DNA from 4 places in the Pseudoalteromonas sp. APC 3495 genome. Region 1 is predicted to be linked to each of the others. Evidence: predicted binding sites of a transcription regulator. Region 1 holds the regulator's gene; each other region holds the start of a gene.
The links. Region 1 encodes sigma-54, which starts transcription at its own class of promoters, with help from an activator protein. Its sites were predicted from a motif close to GTTGGCACGNNNNTNGNNT; they were not measured.
Positions count from the first base shown of each region.

Region 2: fliS (flagellar export chaperone FliS) is a predicted target of sigma-54. The motif match lies at 1,089-1,107, and genes of this name have one in related genera.
Region 3: QL984_RS09290 (TorF family putative porin) is a predicted target of sigma-54. The motif match lies at 1,021-1,039, and genes of this name have one in related genera.
Region 4: QL984_RS02375 (BON domain-containing protein) is a predicted target of sigma-54. The motif match lies at 1,363-1,381, and genes of this name have one in related genera.

Region 1 covers NZ_JASDDA010000009.1:34,605-36,814, forward strand. Annotated here, with positions in the region: gene QL984_RS05570 (RNA polymerase factor sigma-54) at 98-1,597, shown strand; gene hpf (ribosome hibernation promoting factor) at 1,624-1,911, shown strand; gene ptsN (PTS IIA-like nitrogen regulatory protein PtsN) at 1,916-2,210, shown strand, end outside.
Region 2 covers NZ_JASDDA010000017.1:25,816-28,025, forward strand. Annotated here, with positions in the region: gene fliD (flagellar filament capping protein FliD) at 1-142, shown strand, start outside; gene QL984_RS08960 (hypothetical protein) at 332-655, opposite strand; gene fliS (flagellar export chaperone FliS) at 655-1,050, opposite strand; gene QL984_RS08970 (sigma-54-dependent Fis family transcriptional regulator) at 1,416-2,210, shown strand, end outside.
Region 3 covers NZ_JASDDA010000018.1:11,792-14,001, reverse strand. Annotated here, with positions in the region: gene QL984_RS09295 (YIP1 family protein) at 1-47, opposite strand, end outside; gene QL984_RS09290 (TorF family putative porin) at 242-919, opposite strand; gene QL984_RS09285 (hypothetical protein) at 1,292-2,210, opposite strand, start outside.
Region 4 covers NZ_JASDDA010000004.1:9,628-11,837, reverse strand. Annotated here, with positions in the region: gene QL984_RS02380 (mechanosensitive ion channel family protein) at 1-221, shown strand, start outside; gene QL984_RS02375 (BON domain-containing protein) at 970-1,290, opposite strand; gene srmB (ATP-dependent RNA helicase SrmB) at 1,529-2,210, opposite strand, start outside.

The DNA of each region.
Region 1 (2,210 bases):
TACAAACCTCGCGCCGCAATTAAACCGCCCCTAGTTTGAACAAATTTTAATCCGTAAAGGTCAACAGACCGTAATTTAAAAGGATTGTTAGAGATAAATGAGGCAATCATTACAGCTGCGCATGGGCCAGCAACTTACAATGACTCCACAGTTGCAACAAGCAATTCGCTTATTGCAACTCAGTACATTGGATCTCCAGCAAGAAATTCAAGAAGCGCTCGATAGCAACCCCTTGCTTGAAGTTGAAGAACACGATTACAGCGAAGACACTGCAGGTAAAAACGAACAAAAAGCCGATAACGATGACTTAACGCTAAGTGCCTCAGCTGACGATAAACCTAGCGAGGATGAGCAAGATAGCGGCGAAGCAATGACCAAAGACACCATTAGCGATGATATGGCTATGGATGTTACTTGGGATGAATATATGAGCGCTGCGCCTGCCTCTTCATCGGGCCCAATGCCAGAAGATGAATCTATTTATCAAGGCTCTTCGACTGAAACGCTGCATGAGTATTTAATGTGGCAACTTCAACTGACGCCGTTTAGTCCTACCGATGAAGCGATAGCTATTGCAATTGTAGAAGCTGTGGACGACTCAGGGATTCTAACCCTTAGCTGTGAAGAAATATTAGAAAGCTTTAACCAAGAAAACGACGGCGAAGATGAAGTTGAACTTGACGAAATAGAAGCGGTACTAAAGCGTATTCAACTATTTGATCCAGTGGGAATAGCCGCGCGTAGTTTACAAGAGTGCTTGTGTATTCAGCTAAATCAATTTGATAAAGACACACCTTTTTTAAACGAAACAAAAATGATCTTAACCGATCATATTGATTTACTTGCTGCACGTGACTATCGCACGTTGATGAAAAAAACAAAGCTTAAAGAAGATGAGCTTAAAGAAATCATGACGTTGATTCATACGCTCAGCCCAAAACCGGCAGACACTATTGTTAGAGAAGAGTCTGAATACGTTATTCCTGATGTGTCGGTTAAAAAAGTTAAAGGTCGTTGGGTAGTTGAATTAAACCCAGATAGCATGCCTAAGATCAGAGTAAATAGCCAATATGCAGCTATGTCGCGTACGGTTAAATCAAGTGGTGATAGCCAGTTTATTCGCTCGCACTTACAAGAGGCTAAATGGTTTATAAAAAGCTTAGAAAGTAGAAATGACACGCTACTTAAAGTAACCAACTGTATTGTGCAACAGCAACAGGCCTTTTTTGAACACGGTCCTGAGGCTATGAAGCCTATGGTGCTTAACGATGTGGCTGAAATGGTGGAAATGCACGAGTCGACTATATCGCGTGTTACTACGCAAAAATACATGCATACACCACGTGGCATTTTTGAGCTTAAATATTTCTTTTCAAGCCATGTAAGTACTGAAAATGGTGGCGAATGTTCATCAACAGCAATACGTGCATTAATTAAAAAATTAATCGCTGCAGAAAACTCAGCTAAACCATTGAGTGATAGTAAAATTGCAGATATATTGGCAGAGCAAGGAATTAAAGTAGCGAGGAGAACCATTGCAAAATATCGCGAATCTCTAGCTATTCCCCCGTCTAATCAACGTAAAAGTTTGATTTAAGGCGTACAACAAAGAGGAAAATGTTTATGCAACTGAATTTAACTGGTCGCCATGTAGATATTACCGACTCGCTTAGAGACTACGTAAATAGTAAATTTTCGAAGTTACAGAGGCACACTGATCACATAACGAATGTGCACGTTATTCTCGATGTAGAAAAACTAAACCAAAAAGCTGAAGCAACCGTTCATGTTAGTGGCGCTGAGATTTTTGCCTCTACTGAGCATCAAGATATGTATGCCGCTATAGACTCGCTCATTGACAAGCTAGATCGTCAAGTAATTAAACACAAAGAGAAACTTGCTCGACACTAACACTATGAAACTAAGCTCACTTATCTGTCAGGACTGCAGTAAAGCTGCGGTCCTTTTTAATAGTAAAAAAAGAATTTTAGAATTTATCAGTGAATTGGCTCACAATAAGCTGCCCTATTTAACACAACAAGATATTCTTAATGCATTAACTGCAAGAGAAAAGCTTGGAAGTACAGGCATTGGCCGAGGCATTGCTATTCCACATGGTCGCATGAGTGGAGCTCAAGAGCCCCTTGCTTTGATTTTAGTGAGCGAAACAGCTATTAATTTTGATGCGATTGATAACCGGCCGGTTGACA
Region 2 (2,210 bases), on a different contig from region 1:
TACCCGTATGGCTAAATATGAAGAGCGATTATATAGCCAGTACAACGCAATGGATTTGCTCGTTGCTAACCTAAACTCGACAGGGAGTTACTTGCAACAGCAATTAGCTAACCTACCTGGTGTGGTTAAAAAGTCTAGCTAAACAATTAACCTTGTTTAGCAAATAAAGCCTGGCTTATGAGTCAGGTTTTTTTATGTTTGTTCGATTGTTAGTAACTAACTGTGTTGTTTTATAGTGAGGTTTGAGGAAATAAAAATACAGAGTGAAAAATCTGCTTAATCACTCTGTAAAGGGGAATAAAATAGGGGGGAGCTAAAGTAAATAATATTTTTAAATATTAGATTTATACTTATTCACCGCGCCTTTGCTTTTTTGTTTCTTTATAATTTCTATCGCTAGCTTTTGTTTTTCGCTATCAAATAGTGTTGAAAGCTGTGCCACAAATGCGATTAAAAACTCAAGCTCAGATTCAGAATAAAAACCGTCGTTATGCTTTAAAGATTCATTCATGTAACTGTCTAACCGGCTATGAATATTCAGTGCTTGCTCAATATCCCAATCCTGAGAGTCAGTAATCAAACTAACCAGCTCATTGCAGTAGTCTCTGGTCTTACTATCAGTAATTTGTGAGCTCGTAACCTGCTTTAAAGTCATTACAGTTGTGGTTCTCTTTGTTCGAATGGAATTGCTTCCCAGCCTGACTTAATCTCTTTAATTAAGGTAATTACTTCATCAATTTTATCAATGTTGTTTTCAAGGTTTGCAGTTAATAAGCAACGCTGGCAGTAATCGTACAAAGAGTCTAAGTTAGTTGATACTTCATTATTGTCTTCAAAATTTAACACTTGCTGCAACGCACCAAGTAGCACAATACAATCAGAGATTGCGTTGCCTTTTTTTTCTAACTCTTTACGTTCAATAAATCCTTTTGCAGCAGAGAGCTTGCCAACAATATTTACAAACACGAGTTTAACTTGGTCGTAGGGAGTCATCTCTTTAACGCTGCTAACTGTTATTTGACGGTATTTATTGATTGATGCATGAGCCATGGGTAATTCCTCAAATTTTAATTACTGTGTAGAACATTAAGCAAGTTTAGTTCCAACATAAGTTTGACTATTACTTATCGGCAAAAACAGTCACACCTTTAAGTAATAATAGCACTTTTTATGAGTTTCTTCTGTGTAGAGTCGCATCATCATCAGTGGCAAAACGTGTTAGATAATTCATCCTAAGTCGGTATGCCGTTATAAATAGTTAAAGAGTTATTAGTTATAAAGTATTAGCTTTGCGTGGCGGGTGTCTGTTTTTTGGCGTTAATGTCAAAAAATCGCCGCTATTGCTTGCATCCAAACCCAACTGGCTTACAATTTGATTAATAAAACAAATTAGTGAAATAAATGGCTCGCTAAAGATGATCTTAATTTTAGATAATAATAACAATCGCTCTATTGGATTATACGCATCGCTTACTTTTATTGGTGAGGCTGTACAGTTGCAAACAGAAGCTGACTTTGAACAGGCATGTAGCCACTATCAAAACAAAGAATGTATTGTGGTGTTAGGTGCTTTGCAGTCTTTAGATCACGAAAGTTTAATTAAACGATACCCAACATTTCCTTTTTTACTCATTGGTGAAACGCTTAAACCTTTGTTGAGTTTGGCTAATGTTGTGGGGTTGATATGTGAGCCATTTACTCATGAAATAACCACACAGCTGTTACACGACTGTCAGCAATATCAGCGCATGTTGCCGCATGAACATAAAAATAATAAAGAGAAAAGCACCTTTGATGGTCTTGTTGGTGAAACCAAAGCGGTAAAAGATTTACGCTTTTTAATTACGCAGGTTGCTAAAACCGATGCTAACGTACTTATTTTAGGTGAGTCGGGCACAGGTAAAGAAGTCGTTGCCCGTAACGTACATTTGCTTTCTAAACGTAATAAAGGCCCCTTTGTACCGGTAAACTGTGGCGCTATTCCTGCTGAGCTATTAGAAAGTGAACTATTTGGCCATGAAAAAGGCGCGTTTACCGGGGCTATTTCAGCACGAAAAGGCCGTTTTGAGTTAGCGCAAGGTGGTACGCTATTTTTAGATGAAATAGGGGATATGCCACTGCAAATGCAAGTTAAGTTACTGCGAGTGCTTCAAGAGCGTAGTTATGAGCGTGTTGGTGGTACCAAAGCGATTCAGGCTGATGTGCGTGTT
Region 3 (2,210 bases), on a different contig from region 1:
CTGATAAAAATGTCGATACAAGCAGATAGCGCGTTAGATGACTTCATGATTATTCCTTTATGATTTTCTCAATAGTGAACTATATAGTTATCAGTCATATACTAAGGTAAAAGCGAGGTAAGTTGATTTATTAATTGTAACGGTTTGTTAACAAGGTGTGGCGTGATTAGATCTAGTTAAGTTATTTAAAACGAGAAAGGGCCTTTCGGCCCTTAGTGTTGCAGCAAGTAACACATTCTTTTTATAGGCTAAAGTCGACAGCGTAGGCTACATAAGCTTTAACATCTGAGCCGTCCATGTCGTTATCAGATAGGCCAAAGGTAAAACCATCTTTAGACACTGATACACCATAATCAATAATATTGTCATCACCGATGAAATCGCCTGAGTAATGCCCTATGTGTAGCGCCATTTCAGTGCCATTGCTACCAACAGCGAAGCTGTAATCGGCGTTTAAATACAGTGAATCACCAAAATCAGTACCATCACCACTGGCAGCAGATGTTGCAAGTACGGCTGCACCAAATGTAAAACCTTGCACACTAATGCTACCGTAAACTTCTGAAAAATCTGCATCGGCACCTGATGCCGCATCTGGGTAAGCGTAATAAATATAACCTACGTCATAACTTACGTTTTCATTAATAGCGCCGCCAAAACCGGCGTATAAGTCTAGTTCGTAGGTCATTTCATCGGCCCAAGACGCATTTGACGCCCACGTACCTGCATAAAATCCAGATTCATTAGCGTAATCAATACCGCCAGATACAGCTGCATCGCCCCCAGTTTGCTCTTGTCCGCGCCATAAGTAGTTAGAAGTAGCGGCTGCATTGGCTGTTACTTCGGCAAATGCAGTAGTTGATGTCATTCCTGTTAATGCCAATGCACCGATGAGTATTGTTTTTTGTAGTTTTAGCATGTTTCATTTCCCATTGTATGATTTTGCACGCCAAGGTTTTTTATTATAAACGACTACAACCTTTTGAACGGCGGCGTATTATTACGTTACTGCAGGGGGAATTGCACTGTATGTGCCAGCTTCCATTTATTTAATAAAAAATAAATTTTATATTATAAAACAAGGTGTTGAAGTTATGCGCAAAGACGCTTAGTGAAAAGTATGTAAGGAAAGAACACACTGCTGGTGCAAAAAAAAGCCTGGCTGCACCATTAGAGCGCTACCAGGCTATCTATATTAGGATCTATTGACCTTTGAAAATTTAACCTTGAAAGGTCTACAGACCCTAACGTTAAGCTAGTTTATTAAAGCTAATTGCGTTTGATATACGTTTTAACCAAAAATGGTACGCATAAGTGTAATTGTTTCGTTTACACTACGGCCTTTTTGTACTTCGCTAATAATAGAGTCACGTTTAGCACGAATATGTTCTGGGATATCATCAGCAGCAAGAGCGCGATCCACTAAAATCTCAGCAGATTCTTTACCTCGGCGTGGCGCTTTACTGCTGCTCGAAGTGCTACGTGTAGGTTTATTTAGTAGCTTAATGTAGTTAGAGTTATCTGCAGTATTCGTATCTGCATAATAAAAAAAGCAAGGTATTAGCGCTTTTATATCCACTAACTGAGTTTCTAGTTCATTACCTGCATTGGCCATTTTAAACCATGACATAGCGTGAATGCTTTGTACTACATCTTGCCAGTAACGCTCAAAGTCACGGTTATTTAATTTGGTGATACCAAGTGCGGAGCAAAGTGCATCTAAGCGACTGTTACTAATCGGTGTAAATACATCAGGGCGGCGCATTGCTAATAAACGGGTGGCAGGCGCCAGAGTTGGTTTTTCATCACTACCATTAAATGCACTCAAATAAGCAATTACAAATTGTTGGTAATTACCTAGCGCTACATCACCCTCAAGTGGAATGTTGCTGAGTGCATCGTCGAATGCACCTGGCAAATCAGCCAGCATCAGGTGAAAACCTTTGGCGCTTTTGGTAGAGGCAAACCATTCTACATCAAAGTTATAAGTACTCGGATCGAGTGATGCCATATGCTTACCGCTAAAAGCGAGTAAGTCTTCAGGGATCATATCTTTTAACGGCTTTTCACGCAGGCCTGAGATATAAGCAGTTAAACGTAATTGCTCATCAAGTGCCACCAGTTCTTTATGTTGTTCTACAAACATACTCACTACCGGCCAAGGTGCTACCCGTAATGTTTTTAACTGTAAAAAGCTAATCGCTGAAATA
Region 4 (2,210 bases), on a different contig from region 1:
ACCCTGGCGAGCCTGATTTTATGACGGTGCGTCACAAAGGAGTTGTGGCTGTAAAGCAAGCACTCGATGCCGCTGATATTAGTATTCCGTTTCCTATTCGTACGTTGGATTTTGGTATTAAGGGCGGTGAAAAACTCGATGCCATGATAAGCGATAAAATAAGTCAGCAGTCAGCAAATAAAGAGGGTGACAATAATACTGATGCAAGCCAAGGTGAGTAAATAATTTAAAACCCCGAAGGTAAAAGCATTGGGAAATAGTTACTGACTATCAGCGCGTTTTTACAAAGTAAAACGCGCTTTTTATAATAAATAATATAAGGGTCTGTTGACCTTTGCGGATTAAAATTAGTTCAAACTAAGAGCTATTTAATCGCGACGCGAGGTTTGTTGCCTAGTGGGCTCGATAACTGCTCCTGCGTTATTCTACTGGCTTACATCCATGTAATAATAAGTAAAAACCGAGCAAAGCTTCCGCGTCCAGCTCACGCTCCTTACCACCATCCATGTAGCCAACAAAGAGTAAATGTCCCTGGGCAGAACCCTTGGCTAAATACCAAACAGACTACTGCAAATTCAACCTTGAAAGAACAACAGACCCAATTGATAATCTGAAGTAATTAAAGCCTTGCGCTAACTGCCTTAAAAGCATCTCAATTATAAAACTATATCGATAAGGTTTCTCATCTCAAAATAGATTACTTAATTAATCGAATTTGTGCTCAAGCTTGATGCAAGCCCTATATAGTAAGTGTCTGTGAGTAATAAAGGATTCAATGGTATAAGTAGCTGCAATGAGCGTCGCGATTGGTGCGTAAACAAAAAGGCTTTTAATCAAGCTATTTAAACTGGATTGGGATTATGTCTGTATTGAATTTATATTGTGAAGGCCATAAAAAGCGCCGCTTGTGTTGGAGAAGCAAGCAGCGCTGAGGGATAAGTTAAGTGTATTAGTTAAGAAAAAGTTGTATTAAATAACACTAATTTTGTTGCGAATTACTTTAACTCCATCCATATTTTCTAAAAATTTTTGTGCAAGAGCACGTTCAAAACCGTTATTAGCTTTGCCATTAAGTTCAACGTCGCCATTTTCGACCTGTACGTTCAAATTTTCTAATTCTAAATTTGGATTAGTACGTAACTCATGAGTAATAGATTGTTGTAAATTAGGTTGTGTGGCCACACTACTTACTACTGCTAAATGCGTTGCTGCACTAACTTTAAAAGCAGAGACTAATAAAAATAAACAACAAAACGAAATAAAACCGATAGTAAATTTAATGCGACTCATAACTATATCCTTAGTGTTTTTGAAAAAGCAGCGCCGATACTCGGCGTTTTAATACTCATACACTAGCTTGGGTTACAAGTTTCATTCCAAAATTAACCATTTGAAATAATTGGATATTTTATTAAGTGGTTATTCAGCTAAGTAGTTTTTACATATTACTCTGAATTGCTTACTCACTGTTTTTAAGCCACAAAAAAGCCGACAAACGTCGGCTCAATCAAATGTATTAAAGCTAAAGCTATTTTTTCTTTTTAGCTTTGGCTTTTTTCTTCGCTTTCATTTTTACTGGATCTTTACGCTTTTTGACTGGTGGCTTGGCTTCTTTATGCTTTGGCTCTAATCCTTTAAATACACGGCGTTTTAGCTTCTGTTCTATGTAACGTTCTACTTTGTAAAGGATTCCAATATCGTGCGCTTCAATGAGTGAAATCGCTATGCCTTTTTTACCCGCGCGGCCTGTACGGCCAATACGGTGTACGTAAACATCTGCAGTGCGAGGCATATCAAAGTTAATTACGTGGCTTATATCAGCTACATCAATACCACGCGCGGCTACATCGGTCGCGACTAAAATGCGGGTTTTGCCACTGTGGAAATTTTCCATCGCTTTCATGCGTTTATCTTGTGGCATTTCACCACGTAGCCACGCAGCTTTAACGCCGTTATTGGTTAGTTCACCAATAAGGGTTTCAAGGCGCTCACGAGTTTTTACAAACACAATCGCTTTACTAACATCAGGGCCGTTTAAGGTGTTAACTAATAGCTCAAGTTTATGGCGGTAGTCGTCGGCTAAATGAACCCATTGATGTATTTTAGCTTTTTCTTTGCGTGATGATTCGGCTTCAAGCAGAGCCGGGTCGTTTAAAATACGCTCTGCAAATAATTCTACGCTGTCACCTTCAAGAGTAGCTGAGAATAAA